One region of the Vibrio owensii genome, then DNA from elsewhere that is predicted to be linked to it. Evidence: predicted binding sites of a transcription regulator. Region 1 holds the regulator's gene; each other region holds the start of a gene.

Evidence for each region. The regulator MetJ, encoded in region 1, represses methionine synthesis genes. The targets are predictions, from matches to a motif close to TTAGACNTNTANANGTCTAA.
Region 2: metN (methionine ABC transporter ATP-binding protein MetN) is a predicted target of MetJ. The motif match lies at 2,324-2,343, and genes of this name have one in related genera.
Region 3: metK (methionine adenosyltransferase) is a predicted target of MetJ. The motif match lies at 3,015-3,034, and genes of this name have one in related genera.
Region 4: metA (homoserine O-acetyltransferase MetA) is a predicted target of MetJ. The motif match lies at 4,704-4,723, and genes of this name have one in related genera.

What each region holds. Positions count from the first base shown of each region.
Region 1 covers NZ_CP019959.1:2,158,537-2,164,785, forward strand. Annotated here, with positions in the region: gene A9237_RS09875 (malic enzyme-like NAD(P)-binding protein) at 148-1,425, shown strand; gene metJ (met regulon transcriptional regulator MetJ) at 1,537-1,857, opposite strand; gene A9237_RS09885 (O-succinylhomoserine (thiol)-lyase) at 2,087-3,247, shown strand; gene A9237_RS09890 (bifunctional aspartate kinase/homoserine dehydrogenase II) at 3,265-5,673, shown strand; gene metF (methylenetetrahydrofolate reductase) at 5,946-6,249, shown strand, end outside.
Region 2 covers NZ_CP019959.1:1,094,165-1,100,413, reverse strand. Annotated here, with positions in the region: gene A9237_RS04880 (MetQ/NlpA family lipoprotein) at 1-462, opposite strand, end outside; gene A9237_RS04875 (methionine ABC transporter permease) at 495-1,172, opposite strand; gene metN (methionine ABC transporter ATP-binding protein MetN) at 1,162-2,196, opposite strand; gene gmhB (D-glycero-beta-D-manno-heptose 1,7-bisphosphate 7-phosphatase) at 2,540-3,091, shown strand; gene treR (trehalose operon repressor TreR) at 3,166-4,113, shown strand; gene treB (PTS trehalose transporter subunit IIBC) at 4,289-5,713, shown strand; gene treC (alpha,alpha-phosphotrehalase) at 5,806-6,249, shown strand, end outside.
Region 3 covers NZ_CP019959.1:2,347,845-2,354,093, forward strand. Annotated here, with positions in the region: gene A9237_RS10815 (SprT family zinc-dependent metalloprotease) at 135-632, opposite strand; gene A9237_RS10820 (DUF2189 domain-containing protein) at 700-1,497, opposite strand; gene metK (methionine adenosyltransferase) at 1,781-2,935, opposite strand; gene tkt (transketolase) at 3,304-5,298, shown strand; gene A9237_RS10835 (hypothetical protein) at 5,350-5,586, opposite strand; gene epd (erythrose-4-phosphate dehydrogenase) at 5,785-6,249, shown strand, end outside.
Region 4 covers NZ_CP019959.1:3,388,480-3,394,728, reverse strand. Annotated here, with positions in the region: gene A9237_RS15895 (APC family permease) at 1-664, shown strand, start outside; gene A9237_RS15890 (DMT family transporter) at 759-1,091, opposite strand; gene A9237_RS15885 (hypothetical protein) at 1,245-1,925, opposite strand; gene A9237_RS15880 (GNAT family N-acetyltransferase) at 2,119-2,616, opposite strand; gene A9237_RS15875 (hypothetical protein) at 2,619-3,020, opposite strand; gene A9237_RS15870 (DUF1330 domain-containing protein) at 3,373-3,675, shown strand; gene metA (homoserine O-acetyltransferase MetA) at 4,750-5,691, shown strand; gene pilW (type IV pilus biogenesis/stability protein PilW) at 5,841-6,249, shown strand, end outside.

The DNA.
Region 1 (6,249 bases):
TAGGTGCTCATCACTAATATCTGGTCTAATCTCTTTTATTATCGGCCTTTTTAAGGATATCGCTCGCAATCTAGCCTATGAAGATTGACTTCTATCCTTTAGAATTTATTCCCCCTTACCGAAAAAATAACAAAAGAGAAACGATCCATGTCTGAAGACAATCGCCAAGAAGTCACCCCAGAAGAAGAACGCCGCCAACAAGCATTGGATTACCATGCATACCCAACTCCAGGAAAAATTGCAGTAGAGCTGACTAAGCCTGCTGAAACTGCAAATGACCTTGCTCTTGCATACAGCCCTGGTGTTGCAGAGCCTGTACGTGAAATCGCACAGAACGCTGACAATGTGTATAAGTACACAGCGAAGGGCAACATGGTTGCGGTTATTTCTAACGGCACGGCTATTCTTGGTCTTGGTAACCTTGGCCCGCTAGCTTCTAAACCAGTAATGGAAGGTAAAGCGCTATTGTTCAAACGCTTTGCTGGTTTAGATTCAATTGATATCGAAGTAAAACACCGCACGATCGACGAATTTGTCGACACAGTAGCAAACATTGCTGATACATTCGGTGGTATTAACTTAGAAGATATCAAAGCCCCAGATTGTTTTGAGATTGAAAAGCGTCTGATTGAACGTTGTGACGTACCAGTATTCCACGACGATCAACACGGTACAGCGATCGTAACGGCAGCAGGTATGTTGAATGCAATCGAGCTGCAAGGTAAGAAGCTAGAAGAATCAACCATCGTTTGTCTTGGTGCGGGTGCTGCGGCTGTGGCATGTATGGAGCTGTTGATCAAATGCGGCGCAATGCGCGAGAAGATCTACATGCTGGATCGTAAAGGGGTGATCCATACACGTCGTGACGACCTAAACGAATACAAACAACTATTCGCAAACAACACTGACAAGCGCACGTTAGAAGATGTTATTGAAGGTGCGGATCTGTTCTTGGGTGTATCGGGTCCAAACCTACTACCTGCAGAAGCATTGAAGCTAATGGCAGATAAACCAGTGGTGTTCGCATGTTCAAACCCAGACCCAGAAATCAAACCAGAATTGGCTCACGAAGTGCGTGATGACTTGATCATGGGTACTGGTCGTAGCGACTACCCGAACCAAGTAAACAACGTGCTTTGCTTCCCATTCATTTTCCGTGGTGCGTTAGATGTGCGTGCAAGCGAGATTAATGATGAAATGAAGCTAGCGGCAGTTGATGCGATTCGTGAATTGGCAAAAGAGCCAGTTCCAGAAGCGGTATTGAAGGCGGCAGGCGTAGACAAGCTAGAGTTCGGCTCTGACTACATCATTCCAAAGCCAATGGACCCACGTCTATTACCACGCGTAGCAAAAGCAGTAGCACAAGCTGCAGTTGATTCAGGTGTGGCGCGTATTGAAATGCCTGAAAACTACATGGCTGAGTAATTAATATAGTAGACGCTTCAGATAAACAAAAGGGACGCCAGTGCGTCCCTTTTTCGTTTGGTTTGAAACTGCCCCCGGTGCAGGTTCTCATCTTGATGAATTTGTAAGCAATTATTCTTCGTCAAACGCTTCGAATTCGATGCCCATTGCTGTCATCAGTGCTTTCGCTTCCGTCGGAATATCATCTGGACGGTCTTTACGAAGGTCTTCATCTGTTGGCAGTGGTTGACCTGTGTAAGCATGCAGGAACGCTTCACATAGTAGTTCACTGTTAGTCGCATGGCGTAAGTTGTTGATCTGGCGGCGAGTTCGCTCATCAGTCAGCACTTTTAAAACTTTTAGCGGGATAGAGACGGTAATTTTTTTTACTTGTTCGCTTTTTTTACCGTGCTCAGCATACGGGCTAATGTATTCGCCATTCCAGTCAGCCATTGCGCACCTTCATTAATGTAATAAGTTAGAGAAATAAATATAGGTGCTGATTTTAGCTGCATTTACTGCCATAAGCAAAGACATATAGACGTCTAGAAGTGTTGACGTCTCATTTTTAGACAAGTAAAGTGAGGTTAATAGTTAGGGAAGAGTGTTAATCAATTGAGCAATACAAGCTAGATATAGCGCATTCCCATTTAGATGTCACCACCCGTGAAAGGATACACCCATGAGCACCCGTAAGCCTGCGACCATTGCTGTACGCACTGGTATCGAGTCAGACAGTCAATATCACGCTGTTGTACCACCAATCTACCTTTCTACTAACTACGGCTTCCCTGCGTTTGGCGAAGTTCCACAATACGATTACACCCGTTCTGGTAACCCAAACCGAGGCTTGTTAGAAAAAGCACTGTATGAGCTTGAATCAGGCAAAGGCGCGGTTGTTACTAACTGCGGGACTTCGGCATTGAACCTTTGGGTATCGGCGTTTCTTGGACCTGATGACTTAATTGTCGCGCCGCATGATTGCTACGGCGGTACTTACCGTTTGTTCAATACTCGCTCCCAAAAAGGCGACTTTAAAGTGCAGTTTGTTGACCAATCGGATCAGCAAGCGTTGGATGCGGCGATTGCGAAAAAGCCAAAGCTTATCTTGTTAGAGACACCATCAAACCCGCTCGTACGCGTTGTTGATATTGCGGCTGTGTGTGAGAAAGCAAAACAAGTCGGCGCTTTAGTCGCAGTGGACAATACCTTTTTGACACCTGTGTACCAAAAGCCTTTGGAGCTTGGTGCGGATTTTGTTATCCACTCAACGACGAAATACATTAATGGTCACTCTGACGTGATTGGTGGTGTGGTGATCACCAAGAGCGAAGAGCATGCTGAAGAATTAGCATGGTGGGGTAACTGCATTGGCGCTACGGGTACGCCATTCGACAGTTATATGACGCTCCGTGGAATTCGCACGCTGGGTGCGCGAATGCGAGTCCATGAAGAAAGTTCTCAGCAAGTGTTGGCGTATCTGCAAACACAATCTTTGGTAGCGAAGATTTATCATCCGAGTCTGCCAGAGCATCCGGGTCATGACATCGCGAAAAAACAACAATCAGGCTTTGGCTCTATGCTGAGCTTTGAATTTGCCGGTTCGTTTGAGCAATTAAAAGTGTTCGTTAAAGAGCTTGACCTGTTCTCCCTTGCTGAGTCGCTAGGTGGTGTAGAAAGCTTGATTTGTCACCCTGCTTCAATGACGCATCGTGCGATGGGTGAAGAAGCTCTGGCTGAAGCAGGCGTTTCTCAACAGTTACTGCGTTTATCAGTCGGCTTAGAAGATGCGCAAGATCTGATTGCTGATCTTGAGCAAGCGTTCGCGAAAGCAGCACAGTAATTGGGAGAGAAAAGGTCATGAGTGTACAACGTCAGCTGCATAAATTTGGTGGTAGCAGCTTAGCAAACCCAGAGTGTTACCAACGCGTCGTGGGGATCCTTAAAGAGTATTCATCAGAAAATGATTTAGTGGTGGTGTCCGCAGCAGGCAAAACCACTAACCGCTTGATTGAATTTTTGGAAGGGTTGGATAAAGACGGTCGCATCGCACACGAAGCGCTGCAAAGCTTACGTCAGTTCCAGACAGAGTTAGTTGAAGCTTTGTTAGAAGGAGAAACCCAAGCGCAGGTGCTTGCTTCTCTTCAAGATGAATTCAGTACCTTAGCTGAGTTGACAGCTCCGCTAACAGAAGCACAAAAAGCCGCAGTGCTGGGGCATGGTGAAGTCTGGTCTTCACGTTTGCTAGCCGCATTGCTATCTCAGCAAGACTTGCCAGCAGTCGCTCAAGACTCACGTGCCTTTTTGCGCGCAGAAGCAGGCACGCAGCCAGAAGTCGATCGTGCTCGTTCTTATGCACTTATTAAAGAAGCGTTAACTCAACATAACCATAAGCGTGTCATCATTACGGGGTTCATGGCACAGAATAATGCAGGTGAAACCGTTCTATTAGGTCGCAATGGTTCAGATTACTCAGCCACTGTGATTGGTGCGTTGGCGGAAGTAAATACCGTGACAATCTGGAGTGATGTCGCTGGTGTGTATAGCGCAGACCCGCGTTTGGTGTCGGATGCATGCCTGTTACCTCTGCTGCGTTTAGATGAGGCGAGTGAACTTGCTCGTTTAGCAGCCCCAGTACTGCACAGCCGTACGCTTCAGCCTGTTGCTCAAAGTGCGATGGATTTGAACCTAAAGTGCAGCTATCAACCAGAATCTGGCTCAACGCGTATTGAACGTGTACTAGCCTCGGGTCGTGGTGCGAAGATCATTACTTCCCTTGATGAAGTGCTACTGGTGCAACTGTCATTTGTGCATGGCCATGATTTTGAGCGAGCGCAGAAAGAAGTGCTGCAAGCGTTAAAGCGCGCTCAATTAGAGCCACTAGCATTTGAAGCGCAAGAAGATCAGCAAACCTTGCGTTTGGCGTACACGGCAGAGATTGCTGGCGGAGCATTGACTTATCTACAAGAGCTCGCCGTTGAAGCGGAAATTAAACTGAAAGAAGGGTATTCGTTGCTAGCTGCCGTTGGCGCTGGTGTGACGAAAAACGCAAACCACTGCTTTGGTTTTTACCAACAACTTAAGCATGCGCCTGTTGAGTTTATTTCAGAGACGGAATCTGGCTTGAGCTTGGTCGCTGTACTACGCCGCGCAGAAGTCGAAGAGCTAGTTCAACGTATTCATAGTCAGCTGTTTCAAGCGCAGAAGCGCGTAGCAGTGGCTTTGTGTGGTAAAGGTAACATTGGTTCAAGTTGGCTATCGTTGTTTTCTGAGCAAAAAGAAGAGCTCGAAAAACGCCACGGCATGAGTTTTGATTTGGTTGCCGTTGTAGACAGCCAGACTTACTGGTTTGATGAAAACGGTATTGATGCAGCAACGGTTGCTCAGCGCTTCGATGATGAAAGCATTGAGAATGACGGCCACTGGCTCAATAAGCTGGGCGCTCTGCAAAACTACGATGAAGCGGTTGTACTTGATGTCACAGCAAGCAAGGAGCTCGCTGCCCGTTATGTTGACATTGCACAGCAAGGTATTCACCTGATCTCTGCAAACAAAGTGGCGGGGTCAGCAGACAGCCAGTACTACCATCAAGTGCAAGATGCTTTTGCGAAGATCGGTCGTCATTGGCTTTACAACGCGACAGTGGGGGCAGGGCTACCGATAAACCATACGGTTCGAGATTTACGTGAAAGTGGCGATGATATTGTCGCGCTATCAGGCATTTTCTCGGGTACGTTATCGTGGTTATTCCAACAGTTTGACGGTTCGGTACCTTTTGCCGAGCTTGTCGACTTGGCATGGCAACAAGGTTTGACTGAGCCTGATCCTCGCTCCGATTTAGATGGCTCTGATGTCATGCGCAAGCTGGTTATCTTAGCTCGTGAGTCTGGTTTAAATATTGAACCTGAGAGCGTGAAGGTTGAGTCACTCGTTCCTGAGGAGTTACGTGATTTGAGCATTGATGCTTTCTTCGACCAAGGTGATATTCTCAGCGAGATTCTTCAAGAACGTTTGACCAAAGCGCAGAGAAACGACCAAGTGCTACGTTACGTCGCACGCCTAGAACGTAATGGTAAAGCAACGGTGGGTGTAGAAGCGTTATCACGTGAGCACGCATTAGCGAACTTGTTGCCGTGCGACAACATCTTTGCCATTGAGAGTAAGTGGTACAAAGACAATCCTTTGGTGATTCGCGGCCCTGGTGCGGGGCGTGAAGTAACGGCTGGTGCGATTCAATCGGACCTTAACCGCCTAGCGGGCTTGTTCTAAATCTCGCTGAAGCAAGTTTTGCGAACGACAACAAAACCTCGGATTGTCTCCGGGGTTTTTTATTATTTGGATAATGCCATACTGAATTGGGAGTTTTGGCTAAGGATTGGTCATACAGGAACTTGAACTATCCTCATCATGAACTTGAGAAAAATTCATAATCACAAGGTTGACATTAAATCACATTCAATACATTCTGTAGACATATAGACGTCTAAACGGCGATTTAAGGAATTTTGATTTCGTGGTGGAGTTGCCACAGGGAGAGTAAGATGGGATACACGCATGCAGGGCACATCGATGCCTTAAACCAGAATATCGCTGAACTATCAGACAATATCAACGTCTCATTTGAGTTTTTTCCACCAAGCAGTGAGAAGATGGAAGAAACGCTGTGGAACTCAGTACACCGCCTTAAAACTCTTCAACCAAAATTTGTATCTGTTACGTACGGTGCCAACTCAGGCGAACGTGATAGAACCCATTCCATCATTAAAGAAATCAAAGCGGCGACAGGTCTTGTGGCTGCGCCTCACTTAACTTGTATCGATGCATCTCGTGATGAACTCATCAACA
Region 2 (6,249 bases), 1.1 Mb from region 1:
AAGGCCCTGTTGCTCAAGAAGTAGAAGTGAACGACCAAGGTTGGTTGGATCGTTTGGTACTGCGATACGAGCGCCATCTTCGATCTCATCCACTGATTTTACTTGCTTAGAGTAACCAGCAATTGGGTATACGAAAGAGTTACCAGCCGTTACTAGCTTGTAGCCACGGTCAGTTACTTGCTGGTCTAGGTATGGCTTGTGTTGGAACGCGTTTGCGTCGATTGAGCCATCATCTAGCGCTGCGTTTGGTGTTACGTAATCAGTAAAGGTAACTAGCTCAACGTCCAGATTGTATTTCTCTTTAGCAACTTTTGCTGCAACTTCAGCAACTTGTGCTTCCGCACCTGCCATAACGCCAACTTTTACTTTGTTCACGTCAACTTCTTTCTCGCCACAACCAGCAAGAACCAGTGCAGAAGCGGCAGTTGCAACAGTCAAAAGACTCTTAAGGCTAAATTTCATCTTTATCTCCTTATAATTGGTATTTTCAATTCTTATCTGTGGTCTACGCGGCGAACGATTGCATCACCGATAGACTGAATAATTTGTACTAGAACAATTAGCATCACGACGGTCACGGCCATGATGACTACATCATAACGGTGGAAGCCATAACGGATAGCTACGTCACCAAGACCGCCGCCGCCTACTGTCCCCGCCATTGCTGAATAGCTTACTAGTGTTACTAGGGTAATCGTCACTGAGTTAACAATAGTCGGCATTGCTTCAGGAAGCAGAACTTTTGTGATGATTTGTGTTGGTGTCGCACCCATAGATTGCGCAGCTTCAACCAAGCCTGATGGAACTTCCAGTAGTGCGCCTTCGATTAGACGCGCCACAAATGGGATAGCACCTATGGTCAAAGGTACGATTGCTGCTGTTGTACCGATAAAGGTACCAACCAACAGTTTGGTTACTGGGATAATCGCAACCATCAATACTAGGAAAGGAACCGAGCGGCCCACGTTGACGATCGCGCCAAGAATGCCGTTGAGTTTGGTGTTTTCCAGCAGGCCACCTTTTTTAGTGGTATGCAGAATCACACCAAGAGGAATACCAACTGCGAAACCAACGATGCCCGCAACCGCCACCATGTAAAAGGTTTCCCACGTTGCGCCTAAAAGTAGGTTGCTGTTTAAGCTCAGCCATTCAGAAATCGTATTAAAGGACATAGCCAAGTACCTCTACTTTCACGTTGTGCTCACGCAGGAATTCAATCGCTGCGTTATCGTCTTCTTCACTACCAAACAGCTCAGCGACCATCATGCCGAACTTCACGCCGCCAGCGTAATCGAGATCAGAACTTAGGATGCTCACGTCGATGTTGTACTTACGAGCGATTTGCGTCATCAGAGGGGCATCCACGGTAGCGCCAGTAAACTCTAGGCGAACCAATGGGTAGCTGTTTTCTACGCGCGTGGTTTGTAAGCGTGCTTGGTAATCTTCTGGGATAGAAAGGTCTAAAGTAGAGCGAATGAACTCGTGTGCCAGTGCTGTCTTCGGATGCGCGAAGATTTCACCAACGGTGCCTTTTTCTACTAGCTCACCATCACCGATGATCGCCACTTCGTGACAGATGCTCTTAACCACTTCCATTTCGTGAGTGATCAGAAGAATGGTGATTTCTAGCTTGCGGTTGATTTCTTTGAGTAGTTCTAAGATGGACTGAGTCGTTGCTGGATCCAGCGCGCTGGTTGCTTCGTCACACAGCAGAACGCTAGGGTCTGATGCCAGTGCACGTGCAATTGCCACACGTTGCTTTTGACCACCACTTAGGTTTGCTGGGTAGCTTTCATGCTTGTCTGAAAGACCAACAAGCTTAAGTAGCTCAGTCACTTTTGTTGTGATTTGCGATTTGTCTTTGCCTGCTAGCTCAAGAGGGAGTGCGACATTGTCGAAAACGGTGCGAGACGACAGCAGGTTAAAGTGTTGGAAGATCATCCCGATATTACGGCGAGTTTCTCCCAATTGCTTTTTGCTTAATTTGGTTAGATCAACGCCATCTACGATGATGGAACCCGATGTTGGGGCTTCCAGCATGTTTACACAGCGGATTAGGGTACTTTTACCCGCGCCCGATGAGCCGATAACACCAAAGATGGTGCCCTTCGCGATATCTAGATTAATGTCCTTAAGGGCAAGAATTTCCTTACTGCCTTGGTAGAACACTTTATTGACGTTTTTTATTTCTATCATGTTTCAACCTGCACAGAGATACTGGGAACTTCGCTGTTAAAAACGGCTTTTAACAGGAGTAAATTTTGAACTCTATCTCAATTCTCAGTTGATGCTATGGGTTAAGCAGTAGTAAGTCAATAGATATTTTTACGTCTAGACGTCTAAATGTATGGATGTTCTGTTGGGGAAATAAAACAGAGGATGTTTGGCGGAAAGGAATCTAAAAGAGGGATATTCAAGATTTACCGATTCTCGGGCGACAAATCAACTGTTTTGTCGCTCACTCACGCCAATTAGATAGTGTGAGTGCTTATAAGGTATGTAATAATCTGATGAAACCGAGTAAATAGAGAAATACGTTTTGGCAAAACCTGCTGTTTTTATCGATCGTGACGGCGTGATCAACGTTGACCACGGCTACGTTCATGACGAACATGATTTTGAGTACATTGACGGTGTCTTTGAAGCGACAAAAGCGCTGAAAGATAAAGGCTACCTGTTGGTGCTTGTGACCAATCAATCTGGCATTGCACGTGGTAAATTCAGCGAAGACCGTTTCTTATCTCTGACTCAGTGGATGGACTGGAACTTCGCTGATAATGGCGTTGAGTTCGACGGCATCTACTACTGCCCACACCATCCAGAACATGGCATTGGTGAGTACAAGCAAGATTGTGAGTGCCGTAAGCCAAAACCAGGCATGTTCATTTCTGCACGTGACTTCTTGAAGATCGACATGGAGAAATCTGTGATGATCGGCGACAAAGCCGAAGATATGATGGCAGCAGAAGCAGCAGGCGTTGGCACTAAAATTTTGGTTCGTACTGGTAAGCCAGTGACAGAACAAGGCGAAGCCATTGCAACGGTAGTATTAGATAGCATTGCAGACGTGCCTGCGTACCTAAACAAGTAATCTTCATTACTGACTGAGATAAGGGAAGCCGCTGCTTCCCTTTTGTTTGATTCCTTCTTTTAGTCTGAACACTTATGAGCAAAAAACTCACCATTCTTGATATCGCGAAATTGGCTGGCGTGGGCAAATCGACGGTCAGCCGTGTGCTTACCAATGATCCCAAGGTAAAACCGCAAACGCGTGAGAAGGTAGAGCAAATCATTCGTGAATCAGGCTACGTCCCATCAAAGTCTGCGCAGTCGATGCGTGGTGGCAGTCAAAAGGTGATCGGCGTGATCATCTCTCGTTTGGATTCACCATCAGAAAACCGCGCTGTTGGGACCATGCTCAACGCTTTGTACTCAGCAGGGTACGATGTCGTGATCATGGAGAGCCAATTCGATCGCGATAAAACCAATGAGCATTTGGATGTCCTTAAACGTCGCAATGTCGACGGGGTGATTGTGTTTGGTTTTACTGGATGTGATGAACAAGCTTTGGCGGAGTGGGGCAATCGCATAGTCGTGATCGCGATGGACACGCAAATGGTTTCCTCGATCAACTACGATAACCAAGGCGTTATCGATATGGCGCTCTCTCATCTGGAACAACAGTCTATTTCTCGTATTGCCTACATTGGTGTTGACCCAGAAGACCGCACCACCGGTCTTGCTCGCCTTAATGCTTACCAAGCTTGGTGTGAGCAAAAGCGCATCGAACCTTGCTTTCAAACCGGTAAGCTCAACCACGAAAGTGCTTATCAGCTGGTGGATCAAGTCCTTCAATCCGATACGCAAGCCATCGCTTGTGCCAGTGACACTATCGCTCTCGGTGTAATTAAACGTCTGCAAGAAGTGGGACGTGAAGATGTGGTGGTTACCGGTGTCGGTGGTAACGAATTACTTTCTTTTCTCTTCCCTAATGTTTTCAGCGTGGACCCAGGCTACTCTCATGCCGGTGAAAAAGCTGCTAACATGCTGATTAATCAATTAAATGGTGATGAGTCTGTGGTGCATTTTACCCAGCAGCCTATCCGTCATTAATCCACCTTTCGATGATCTGCTCTAAAATTATACTGTGATCATTCTCAATTAATGGGACTGTTCCCATTTTGTTTTTGAATGCGAAATGGCACTATTAAAATCATCAAATGGGAATGTTCCCATTATAAAAATAAAACGATGAATTGAATGTATCCAATACAGGGTGGACAAAGTTATGAGTAAGATTGCGCGTCAAGATGTACAGCGTCTTATTGAGCTGGTCGGGGGATCGGACAATATTGCCAGTGTAAGCCACTGCTTAACTCGCTTACGTTTCGTGTTGAATGACACTGATAAAGCCGATACAAAACAGTTAGATGCACTGCCTATGGTGAAGGGCTGCTTTACCAACGCAGGTCAATTTCAGGTCGTCATCGGCACAGAAGTTGATGAGGTTTACAAAGTACTGATCGAGCTTAGCGGCAAAAGTGAATCGAGCAAAGATGAATCTAAGAACGCTGCTCGTCAAAACATGAATATCGTTGAGCGTGGTATTTCCCACCTTGCTGAAATCTTTGTACCACTGCTACCAGCGATCATTACCGGTGGTCTGATTCTTGGCTTCCGTAACGTGATTGGCGACATCAAGATGTTTGATGGTCAAACGCTAACGGAAATCAGCCAGTTTTGGGCTACGGTACACTCTTTCTTATGGCTGATTGGTGAGGCAATTTTCTTCTTCCTACCGGTTGGTGTGTGTTGGTCGACAGTGAAAAAACTCGGCGGTACTCCAATTCTGGGTATCACATTGGGTGTCACGTTGGTTTCGCCACAATTAATGAACGCCTACCTAATTGGTAAGCAAGTGCCTGAAGTATGGGACTTTGGCTTATTTGCCATCGAGAAAGTAGGCTACCAAGCACAAGTGATTCCGGCAATGCTCGCTGGTATGGCACTGGCGTTTATTGAAACCAACTTAAAACGCATCATTCCGTCTTACCTTTACTTAGTGGTCGTGCCGTTTGTTTCTATCATTGTGTCTGTGATTCTTGCGCACTCTATTATTGGCCCATTCGGTCGTATGTTGGGTGACGGCGTTGCTTTCGCAGCAAAAGCAGCCATGACAGGTGACTTCGCAATGATTGGTTCAACCATCTTCGGCTTCCTATACGCGCCATTGGTAATTACCGGTATTCACCACACCACCAACGCGGTTGACCTTCAACTGATGCAAGAGCTAGGTGGTACGCCAATTTGGCCTCTGATTGCACTTTCAAACATTGCTCAAGCGTCTGCAGTAGTTGGCATCATTATCATCAGTAAAAAACATGGCGAGCGTGATATCTCAGTACCTGCGGCTATCTCAGCTTACCTTGGTGTGACTGAGCCAGCGATGTACGGCATCAACTTGAAATACAAATTCCCAATGTTAAGCGCGATGATCGGTAGTGCGATTGCCGCTGCTATCTGTGGCAGCGCAGGTGTGATGGCTAACGGTATCGGTGTGGGCGGTTTGCCGGGCATCTTGTCTATCCAACCGCAGTTCTGGGGCGTATTTGCTCTGGCGATGTTGGTGGCGATTGTGGTTCCAGTAGCGCTGACGCTCGTGTTGTATAAGCGTGCACAGATGAAAGGCGAGTTAGAAACCGCTAACGCGTAATTCAAACTGAGGCAGTGATTTGGCTGCCTCGTTTATCTCCTCTAATTTTTAAGATTTTTAAGTTTCCGTTTAATGGTAAGTGAGCGTTAGAAATGGCAATGACCAAGCATGATGAGAGCTGGTGGAAAACCGCAACCATCTACCAAATTTACCCAAAAAGCTTTTGTGACAGTGGAAGTAAAGGCACGGGCGATATTAAAGGGATCATTTCTAAACTGGATTATCTAAAACACCTTGGTGTGGATGCGATTTGGCTGACGCCGGTTTATCAATCGCCAATGATCGACAATGGTTATGACATTTCCGATTACTACGCGATCAACCCAGATTTCGGCACCATGCAAGATTTCGATACCTTGTTGGCTGAGGCTCACCAGCTGGGTATTCGAATCATCATGGATATCGTGGTCAACCATACTTCGACAGAACACAAGTGGTTCCAATCAGCACTGGGTGATAAAAACAGCCCGTACCGTGATTACTACATCTGGAAAGATCCGGTTGATGGCGCAGAGCCAAACAACTGGCAATCTAAG
Region 3 (6,249 bases), 190 kb from region 1:
AAGTATGACTTTATTTATTCTAACACGCACAAATTAGCTTTAGTGATGAGCAAACAAACAATAACAGGCAAAAAGGGACACTTTGAGAGCGAATGTCTCTCTTTCTGGAATAGAAAAGTAGGAAATTTGTGCTGTTAGGAGAGCTGAGTTCCCGTGAAGTTCAGCGGTTGGCGGCATTTTTGGCATGAGTATACCGCTTCTTTACGCTGCACTTTGTTGTGACGACGAATTGAAAGTGGGTAGGTCATGCAACCACATCGGTATTCAAAGGTTTTACCTTGAACAGAGGCCACGTCAAAGCTGTGAGTGGTTTTAGCTGGTACTTTGAATACCGCCTCCATAACACCTTGCCACTCTTTCCCATGTGGGCGAACGCGACCGTAAACTTGGTAGGTAATCAAGTGGGCGACTTCGTGAGGAATAACCTCTTGGATAAACGCTTGTGGATTTTCGCTGAACAGTTTTGGATTCAAACGGACTTCGTTCAATTGCAAATACGCTTTACCCGCCGCTTTGCCACGTACATTGAAAGTCAGAGAAGGAATAGGAAAAGAACGCTTGAAAGCTTGCTCTGCCATCGCGATGCAATCTGCCATCACTTGCTTGGCTCTGTAGCTCAGTTCTATATCCACAACTCACCCCATTTACTCAATAAAAAAGCCCCCGCGTTTGCGAGGGCCGGATCATACCATCTGTTTTCTAAGGCGTGTGTTTTTTCTTAATCGTTGCATGGTAAGCATGCCATGTACCGTACCCGAGGATTGGCATGGTGAAGAGCATACCAATACCGTACGTCGCAAAGCCGATTAAGATACCGCCACAAATAATCGCAGCCCAAACAATCATTGCTGGGATGTTGGATTTCACTGCGTTAAAGCTGGTGAACACTGCGGTCATCATATCGACACGACGCTCCATCATCAGCGGTATTGAGAAAGCAGAAATGCTGAATACTACGCAAGCTAAGACAAAACCAACAATTGAGCCTATAACCAAGAAAGGCAAGAACTCAGTCAGCGGCGCGCCTTGTACAGAAGGGTATAGCGCATGGAGCAGGGCAGCAATTCGCATCCAGAAAATCATACATACCGCGAGCATCACAGCAAATGCCCATTGAGAGCTGGAGTTTCGCCCGATGGCTTTCATTGAATGGAACAAACTTGGTTTGTGTCCGCGTTCTCTCTCCCAACTCGCATCATATAAGCCGAGCGCTAAGAACGGACCGATTAACATGTAAACAATAAGACTAGGCATTACGACGAGATGCGTGCCTTGCCACTGAACCAGAAGCACGATACCAATCGCAGCAGCCATAAAGCAGATGCCGTAAAAGGCACTGATGAGCGGCATGCGTACAAAGTCATGCAGGCCCAACGCGAGCCAATGGAATGGTGCCGATAAGCTAACGGTATTGCATGGAATGGTTCTGGCGTATTCATTATCTGGCACTTCCTTTCGTTTTCCTTGGAAGTCAGATGGGTTTACGGTACGAGGCATAACTCCTCCTTGATTTATTCCCACGGTGGCACCTAGGCCATATAAAGATGTTTGGCTGACGTTTTTCATGACTCTTTTAGCCACGTGAGCCTGCATCATAGTTCTTTACGTTATATACATCGAAAAGTGCATTTAACATTATGTTAACTATTGGCGGAGATGGGGCAATTTACAAATAATTGCTGAATTTTTGTTCAAGGAAAGAGTGAGAAGGCAGAGAAGGGGGCAGAAACAAAAAGCCCCCGCCAGAGGCGAGGGCTTTATCGATTCTTGTGTGGCTCGATTACTTGATGCCAGCGAAATCGCGTAGGATAGCTGCTTTATCCGTAGCTTCCCATGGGAACTCTTCGCGACCGAAGTGACCGTAGGCTGCTGTCTGCTTGTAGATAGGTTGAAGCAGGTTAAGCATTTCTTGTAGGCCGTATGGACGTAGGTCGAAGTTTTGACGAACCGCTTCAATGATGATTTCGTGTGATACTTTCTCAGTACCGAACGTTTCAACCATGATAGACGTTGGATCAGCAACACCGATAGCGTATGAAAGTTGGATTTCACAACGGTCAGCCATGCCAGCTGCTACGATGTTCTTCGCTACGTAACGTGCTGCGTAAGCCGCGCTGCGGTCTACTTTCGATGGATCTTTACCAGAGAATGCACCACCACCGTGACGAGCTGCGCCGCCGTATGTATCTACGATGATTTTACGACCAGTTAGACCACAGTCACCCATTGGACCACCGATAACGAAACGACCGGTTGGGTTGATGAAGAAGTTAGTGTCTTTAGTGATCCACTCTGAAGGTAGTACTGGCTTGATGATCTCTTCCATTACTGCTTCACGTAGGTCAGGTGTTGTTACTGAATCACAGTGCTGAGTTGAAAGAACAACAGCATCGATACCAACAATCTTACCTTGGTCGTATTGGAACGTTACTTGAGATTTCGCATCTGGGCGAAGGAAGTCTAGTTTACCGCTCTTACGAACTTCAGCTTGTTTTTTAACAAGTAGGTGAGAGTAAGTAATTGGAGCTGGCATTAGAATGTCAGTTTCGTTCGTTGCGTAACCAAACATGATGCCTTGGTCGCCTGCGCCTTGCTCTTTAGGGTCCGCTTTATCAACACCTTGGTTGATGTCTGGAGACTGCTTACCGATGGTGTTTAGAACCGCACACGAGTTCGCATCAAAGCCCATGTCAGAGTGAACGTAGCCGATTTCACGAACTGTTTCACGAGTGATTTCTTCGATATCAACCCATGCAGAAGTCGTTACTTCACCGCCAACCATAACCATGCCGGTTTTAACGTAAGTTTCACAAGCCACGCGTGCTTTTGGGTCTTGCTCAAGAATTGCATCAAGAACTGCGTCAGAGATTTGGTCTGCGATTTTATCTGGATGACCTTCTGATACCGACTCAGAAGTGAACAGGTGCTTAGCCATGATAGCTCCAATCTTAAGGTTTACTCATGGCTAACTAACGCAAGCTTGCCACGAAAAATACAATACAGTTTGTAGGTGTTTCTACATCTAGACGTCTATTTTAATTTCCCACAGTCGAATTACAAGCTCTTTTTCGATTTGAATTCGTCTAGCTTATTACCCAATCGTTTGCTTTTGATGGGGTGAATTTTTCATAAATTGCCTATTAACTGCGAAAAGATTGAGTTAAAACCTCAAAAATGGTGAGTAAAACGTTTGCAGTCAGATTTTGGCTCTGAGAGAATATTGCCCGCACTTTTGTACTTGGCTCACCCAGTGAAAGTGCCCACATTCCTTTATCAATTCGCTTAATGCACTCAGGAGCAGACATGTCTTCTCGTAAACATCTGGCAAATGCAATCCGCGCTCTTAGCATGGATGGTGTTCAACAAGCTAACTCTGGCCACCCAGGCGCACCTATGGGTATGGCTGATATCGCTGAAGTTCTTTGGCGTTCTCACCTAAACCACAACCCAGCTAACCCAGAGTGGGCTGACCGCGACCGTTTCGTACTGTCTAACGGCCACGGCTCTATGCTGATTTACTCTCTACTGCACCTGAGCGGTTACGAGCTGTCTATCGACGATCTTAAGAACTTCCGTCAGCTTCACTCTAAGACTCCTGGTCACCCAGAGTACGGCTACGCACCTGGTATCGAGACAACAACAGGTCCTCTAGGTCAAGGCATCACTAACGCTGTTGGTATGGCAATGGCTGAGAAAGCGTTGGCGGCTCAGTTCAACAAAGAAGGCCACGACATCGTTGACCACTTCACTTACGTGTTCATGGGTGACGGCTGTCTAATGGAAGGTATTTCGCACGAGGCATGTTCTCTTGCAGGTACACTAGGCCTTGGCAAACTGATCGCATTCTGGGATGACAACGGCATCTCTATCGATGGTCACGTTGAAGGTTGGTTCTCTGATGACACGCCTAAGCGTTTTGAATCTTACGGCTGGCACGTAATCCCTGCTGTAGATGGCCACGATTCTGAAGCTATCAACGCAGCAATCGAAGCGGCAAAAGCAGACCCTCGTCCAACACTTATCTGTACTAAAACCATCATCGGTTTTGGTTCTCCAAACAAATCAGGTTCTCACGACTGTCACGGTGCGCCACTAGGTGCGGAAGAAATCGCAGCAGCACGTGAATTCCTAGGTTGGGAACACCCAGCATTTGAAATCCCTGCAGACGTATACGCTGAGTGGGATGCGAAAGCGGCAGGCACTGAGAAAGAAGCGGCTTGGAACGCGAAGTTCGAAGCGTACGCAGCAGCTTACCCAGCAGAAGCAGCAGAGCTTAAGCGTCGTCTAAACGGCGAACTTCCTGCACAATGGGAAGAGAAGACAAGCCAGATCATTGCTGACCTTCAAGCTAACCCAGCAAACATCGCATCACGTAAAGCATCTCAAAACGCACTAGAAGCGTTTGGTCAAATGCTTCCAGAATTCATGGGCGGCTCTGCTGACCTAGCGCCTTCTAACCTAACTATGTGGTCTGGTTCTAAGTCTCTAGAAGCGAACGACTTCTCTGGTAACTACATCCACTACGGTGTTCGTGAATTCGGTATGACTGCGATCATGAACGGTATCGCACTACACGGCGGTTTCGTTCCTTACGGTGCAACATTCCTAATGTTCATGGAATACGCACGTAACGCGATGCGTATGGCTGCTCTGATGAAAGTTCAGAACATCCAAGTTTACACGCACGACTCTATCGGTCTTGGCGAAGATGGCCCAACTCACCAACCAGTTGAGCAAATGGCATCTCTACGCCTGACTCCAAACATGAGCACATGGCGTCCATGTGACCAAGTTGAGTCTGCAGTAGCATGGAAACTAGCGATTGAACGTAAAGATGGCCCATCGGCACTGATCTTCTCTCGTCAAAACCTAGCGCAACAAGAACGTACTGCTGAGCAAGTAGCGGACATCGCGAAAGGTGCTTACATCTTGAAAGACAGCGATGGTAAGCCTGAGCTAATCCTAATCGCGACAGGTTCTGAAGTTGAACTAGCAGTGAAAGCAGCTGAGCAACTAACGGCTGAAGGTAAGAAAGTACGCGTTGTTTCAATGCCATCAACAGATGCATTCGACAAGCAAGACGCGGCTTACCGTGAATCAGTACTGCCATCAGACGTAACTGCACGTATCGCTGTAGAAGCGGGCATTGCTGACTTCTGGTACAAGTACGTTGGCTTCGACGGTCGCATCATCGGTATGACAACATTCGGTGAATCTGCGCCAGCTGACCAACTGTTCGAGATGTTTGGTTTCACTGTAGAAAACGTAGTGAACACAGCAAAAGAACTGCTAGCGTAAGCTTACGAAGATAAAAGAAAAACCGAGCGTTAATGCTCGGTTTTTTTGTGCCTACTCAAATTCTTTTCCCCAGTTGTCCTTCTCTTTGTGTCCACATTCCTTACAGGTGACATAGCGATCCATATCGTAATAGTGACCGCCGTTCAGCAGGGTATGAGCCCAAAGCTTTAACGTTCCAAGAATTGATTTATCCGTATCATAACGACTTGGTTTACGGACCAGCACTTCAGAGTGTGGTGTTTCTCTATTGCATCGCTTGCAAAAGTGAGCAGCGGGAAAACCTGACATACGCATTTCCTTTGGTGGTCAAACAAGGAGCTAAAGTGCCAAGCGAAACACGTAACGTCAGAACTCAATATATTGGTGATATGAATATTCCGGGAAGTGAAAAGATAGTTTACCGCGAGTGAGATCACTTACTTAATGCGCTCAGCCTCCGTATCAGGTACTATCTGTGACACGAATTTTTGGTGAGGCGAAGGATAAATGCTAAAAGTTGCGATCAATGGATTTGGACGTATCGGTCGTAATGTACTGCGAGCAGTATATGAGAGCGGTAAGCATCAGCAGATAAAAGTTGTGGCGGTTAATGAACTCGCGCAACCCGAAGCGATGGCACATCTTCTTCAATATGACACCAGTCATGGCCGCTTCGGAAAGAAAATCTCGCACGACCAAGAACACCTCTATGTTCACCACGACAGTGGCGAATTCGATCCCATTAGAATCCTTCACCTTGCTGAAATTGAACTCTTGCCATGGCGTGACTTAGAAGTCGACATCGTGCTCGATTGTACTGGTGCTTTCGGCTCACAAGCCGATGGCCAAGCTCATATTGAAGCGGGTGCGCAAAAAGTTCTGTTTTCACACCCTGGTGCAAGCGATCTCGATAACACCATTATCTACGGTGTGAACCACGAAACCCTCAAAGATGAGCACCGCGTGGTGTCC
Region 4 (6,249 bases), 1.2 Mb from region 1:
TTCCGTAGTATCGAGCGATCATTCAAGCCTAAGCGAAGGGGTTATTCTGGCGTTCAAGGCGTTCTTCGATGATTTGAACATGTCGTTCATGCTGCCAGTTATCGCGCTCGCGATTGTGTTTGGTAGCTTAGCGAGTCTGAATAACTGGATCATTGCACCAACTAAGAGCTTACATGTCGCTGCGAAAGACCATTTCATGCCGCTGACATTATCAAAAGAAAACAAGAACCAAGCACCAGTTCCACTTCTGTTGCTGCAAGGTGCGATTGTAAGTGTGCTTTCTTTGGTGTTCATCTTGGTGCCTAACGTGAACCAAGGCATGTGGCTGTTGAATATTCTGATGACTCAACTCTACATGGTGATGTACATCTGTATCTTTGTCAGCTTCTTGGTCTCACGCCGTAAACACGCCGATATTGAACGCCCGTTCCGCGTACCTGGTGGCAAGTTCGGTATGATGCTAGTGGCGACGCTAGGCTTGGTTAGCTGTCTGGTGACCATCTTCGTTTCATTCGATGTGCCAGCAGGTATCAGCGCTCAAACAGGCGCATCTGCTTTGATTCTTGGCTTTATCGCCTTTAGTTTGCCAGCGATTGGTGCCGTAATGTACCGAAATCGTAAGCGTCGCCGAGAAGGCCAATTGATTGAGGCGATGGCGAATTAATCGCATCCATGTTTCTTTACATAGCCAAAGAGTGTTTCTTCAGATAGCAAAAAGCCGCGAACTATTCGCGGCTTTTTGTTGGTAAATCTATGGATTAGTGACCGACGGTCTTAGACAGCAAGTTCACAATCATAACGCCAGTAAGAATGAAACCAATACCAACGAGAGCAGCAAGGTCGAGTTTTTGTCCGTACAGGAAGTAACCGACAGCAGCCACAAGTACAATCCCCGCCCCGCTCCAGATCGCATATACAATACCAACTGGCATGCTTTTTACGGTCACAGACAGTAGGAAAAAAGCGATACCATAACCGATGATAACCACGGTGCTCGGCATCAACTTAGTAAACTGTTCTGTCTTTGGAATAGAAGAAGTCGCAATCACCTCACACACGATAGCAATAGACAGCGCAACCAGTGGAGGCATAGAAACAAGCATTTTGAACATAAGGCAAACAACGCTCAATTAACCTTAACTCGATGACATATCGAATCTCTGAGCGGCGCATTATAATCAAAATCCGTCAGTACGCTATAAAAAGTGATGCAACTCACATTTACACCAGCGTAATAATCGCAGTTAGAAGTCGGTCTCTTCCAAATTAATCACGCAGGCAGACGCGTCATTTCTGGCTGTAAGTAACGAATCTGGATCCGCATAAACGATGTTTTCCAACCCCAACTTTTGCATATCATCAATGTGATACATCCAAGCTGCGTTGCTGGTATCGCAACCTGCTTTGTGTAATTTTTCACGTTTGTTCAAGTGCCCAAACATGGTGATCTTTGGATTTACCGCCACCAGCGCAAAAAAGGCTTCTTCATGCTGACGCCATAAACTCAAGGATTGATGCCATTGTTCGAGTTCTTGTTGATCAAAGCCATCGGTGTCCCATTCATCTTGCATCGCGCCACCAAACCAAAGCACTTCTGAGCCTTTCATAACCAAAGTACTCGGTGCCGCTGTTAGAACATAGTTCGCACAAGCAGAAGCGCACGTTCCATTGACGATTAAATGAACCTGATTGTTGTAAACCCAGCGTCCTAGTTCCATCGCTGGTCGATACTCGCCTGAGTCGCTGTCTATCATCAAGGCAACAACACCATGCGGTTGAACGTTGGCAAGCTCGATGGCTTCTCGCACGCTCTCCGCGGTTATTTCGCCATTAAAGTAAAGTGTTCGCCCTTCCATGTAGATATCTTCAGATAAACTGCACGCTGATAACCCAGTGAGCGTGAGTGCACCTAGCCACTTTCGCATATCTCTCTCCATGATCTTCATTCCAAAACTCGACATCCAACTTCAAATGAGTATTGAACAAGTTGAATAAAAACGACGGAGAAAGTGGCACATTTTTGACCAACGTCAAAATATGCACATTGTTACTTATAACCTATTATTTTTTAGCGAATGGCGATTTAAATTGCACTAACGTGGGGGGGGATGAAAGATATCAAGAACTTAGCTCGGATGACTCCCAAACCATAATGATGGTCTGGACTCCGTTGTGTGAAGCGTTATGTAGAGGACGGAAACCGTATTTCAGATATAAAGCTTCATTATGCGGTTCGCATTGCAAAAACAATTTTGGAATGCCAAGTTGAAACACGTGATTTTGTGCACGAACGACCAGCGCAGCAGCATAACCTTTACCGCGTGATGAGGCATCGACGTAGACTCCACCTAACCAGTGCTCATACTCAGGGAAATGAATGTTCTCTCGGATCTTGAGTTCAGCGACTGCTACAAGGTCATTGTTTTCATCATGAACCACAAATGAAAGTGGAAATGCATGGCGGCTATTGGCTTTGAGTAAAACCTTCTCGCGAACTTGAGTGGGCGTCACACCAGGAACAGTGTAAGCCCACTCATCAAAGTACCATTGTGCAATAAGATCAGACTCATGGGGGAAGTCAGCGAGAAAGTGAATTTGGAATGCCCTTTCTGCCACTATTAATAGCCACCATCTGCACTATCGACAACAGTCGCTTCATTGCCAACATCCGCTTTAGCATGGTTAAAATGATGCTGCTGTGAAAGCTCAAAGTAGATATGCATATCAATCGGTTCTGGTGTGTTGAGAAGCATTTTACCAACCTCACGCTGGAAGTGGCCGTAATTACCAAGCTCTTCGGTTAAACCTAACTGCTCATAGCTCGCCAAACTGGTAAACATGCCGTAAGCGTATTGATAACGCATCATGTCTTCCATTTTGTCGTGCCCAAGTTCGGCCAACGCTTTGTCGACTTCGTCTGGCAGATAAACGTCCTTATCGCCAAACTCCCTAAGCAAGACGTTAGGAACTTGATGTGCAATGCTCTGAATGGTCTCTTTTCTTTTAAACATACCGAACATAATGTCCTCCACTGACGATGATTTTCCATACAACGTATTTAAGTACGTGCTGGCGAGCCAATTAGTATCTTTATTGGTATTAAGGCTCAAAATTTATACTAACTCGATCTCATAATTCTCTTCAAACGCTACCGTATTCGTTACACAAAAATGTACTCAGAAATCTTGCCGCAATCACAATTGCAGAGCGTCAGTTTGAGTCGATAATTCATACCAATTGAGCAATAACCCCTAATCAATTTGGATTTTCAATGGAATCTAAAAAGTGTTTCGATTCCGCTCTCTCTTATCGAAATGACCAGACTGCATTAAGCTAAATTTCATCGGCTAACGTGCAATCAAGGAGCATACCGTGACTTACTATTCAGTATTAGATGTAACCCCTACAGCCCAAGACTGGGTACCTGCTTATGTCAGCGTCTCGAACGCACTGGTGGAAAAACACGGTGGCAAGTACATCGCACGAACTAACGTGCACGAACGACTAGAAGGCAATGGTGAAGCACCGGCGCTTCGCATCATTATCGAATGGCCTTCTCGCCAAGCAGCACTCGACTTTATGAATGACCCAGAGTATGTGCCTCACCTAAACGCTAGAACCGCAGGTTCAATCAGTAATCACTACTTGATCGAAGGTAATGACCAACTGGCATAAGACACATAAAAAAAAGCCCAGCAAACGCTGGGCTTTTTCCGGTTTATATCAACAAGGTGAGTTTTCACTGCATCAACAGAAATAGTTTCAATATCATTATATTATTCCTGCTATCACCTTTTAATAAACCACCTACACTAACTGACGTGTTAATGAATGATGCATAATGTATGATTCTCAATCATCAAAATAGCTCCAACGTTAAGAATCAAAAACTTTGTCAGTGATATGTTTATATCTCAGAACTAACTTACAAACCTATATTTTATTTCTAATTTAATCTTATCAATCTTTGTTCGTTTTAAATCACATAATGTCTAAGTAGAGTTCTTATCTAAGGCTCATTCTAATTGTGATATAAGAGCGTTGAAAACGGTGTCTAACGACGTAAGTAGGTCAACCTGAGTAGGTTGTGATGACAAGACAGCCGTTCACCTACCTCTAGAGACTCACTTGCCTTGGAAGCTTCTCTAACCAACACTGATTAGGCTTCGAGAAAACTCAGCACTCTCTAACTACTCAACTTACTAATAAGACCATTATTCGGCTTTTTCTTACAATAATTTTTATAGGGGTCATTCTTTCTATAAATTCAGACTTTAAATTATTGCTTCATCAATTTCAATCGTACACAGCCAAATTAGAGATATTAAAAATTAGTTGTTAGCATATCATTCGATAAAAGACAAAGTAACTTGTCATAACCTTTAACAACGCATCACACAAAAACAAGAGTTAGAATATAACCCAACTAAATTAAATGAATTAATAATTTTAATTATCTTACATCGGCATAATTTAACCTTCCGGATTATTAGCGTAATCAAGTATTCACTTACTGAAAATAAGTGATTGGAATATTTAAAATTAGAACAGTTCGACTTAGGTTTTTTATTCTAACAAGCACTATCTTCAAATGTAGAGCCCCTTTGGTGTGTTTGCCTCTTGTGTGAGATGAAAGTAAGAACAAAAGAAATCCGGTTCAAAGTCACATTTCATGTCGACATCCGTCAGTAATTACGTTAGCTTTAGAAGTATAGACGTCTAAAAAGTTAAGCTTAGGGAGAGAAAGCCGTGCCAATTAGAATTCCAGATCAGTTACCCGCTAGTGATGTATTAAGGACAGAGAACATCTTTGTGATGAGCGAAAGTCGAGCGGCGAGTCAGGAAATCCGTCCATTGCGAGTGCTTATTCTCAATTTGATGCCAAAGAAGATTGAGACAGAAACTCAGTTTCTTCGCCTACTTTCTAATAGCCCACTTCAAGTGAACGTGGAACTGTTACGAATCGATAATCGCCCAAGTAAGAACACACCAACGGAGCACCTAGACACATTTTATCGTCAATTTGAAATGGTAAAAGGCAAGAACTTCGATGGCCTTATCATTACTGGTGCTCCATTAGGTTTGGTCCAATTTGAAGATGTGATTTATTGGGATCACTTGAAGACCATTATGGAGTGGGCAAAAGATCACGTCACGTCAACACTTTATGTTTGCTGGGCTGCACAAGCAGGTTTGAAGCTTCTATACAACCTGCCAAAGAAAACACGCAAAGAAAAGCTATCAGGCGTGTACCATCACTCTATCCATCATCAGTACCACCCTCTTCTGCGTGGTTTCGATGATACGTTCTTAGCACCACATTCTCGTTATGCAGATTTCTCGCCGGAGTTTTTAGAAGAACATACGGACCTCGATATTCTCGCAACGTCCGATGTCGCGGGTGTTTATCTAGCAACCACAAAAGACAAGCGTAATGTGTTTGTCACTGGTCACCCAGAATATGACTCTCACACACTCCATAACGAATACATTCGAGATTTGGGCGAAGGGATGGAACCTGCTATTCCAATCAATTACTACCCGAATAACAACCCAGACAATCCACCTTGTGCGAGTTGGCGCAGCCATGGACACTTGCTGTTCTCTAACTGGTTGAACTATTGCGTTTACCAACAAACGCCGTACGATCTGGATCATTTCAGCGAAGACGCCTTCACTAAAGACGACTAACTGCCTGAATTTAGAGTGTGAACTAAGCCGCCAACTGGCGGCTTTTTTGTATCAGTTTGCTAACCTGATCGCATAGTATTTTTTCCCCAATAGGCTTTTGCATCGTAATTCATATCATGCTGTGTGAATCAGGGATGTGGGGCATATATATGAAGCTTGGAAAACTCGGTGTATTAGTGTTAGCAAGCCAGCTAGGTTTGGTTGGGTGTGTCACCGTCAATGAAGATGGAAACAGTCCAGTTGTGAAAGCCGATCCAGTTTCTATGGCAGAGTCTAGAATCGCTCTCGGTCTCGGCTATTTAGAGAGTGGCAGTATGATCCGAGCACACGATAATCTGCAGCAAGCCCTTACCCACGCACCCAGCTACTATCGAGCTCAGCTTTCGATGGCGCATTACTACGAAACCGTAGGTGAAGACTCCAAAGCAGCACAGATGTACAAACGCTCTCTTCGCCAGCATCCCAAAAATGGTAACGTACTGAACAATTACGGCACCTTCCTGTGTAAACAAGGTGAATACAGCCAAGCAGATAAAATGTTCAATCGTGCGATCGAGC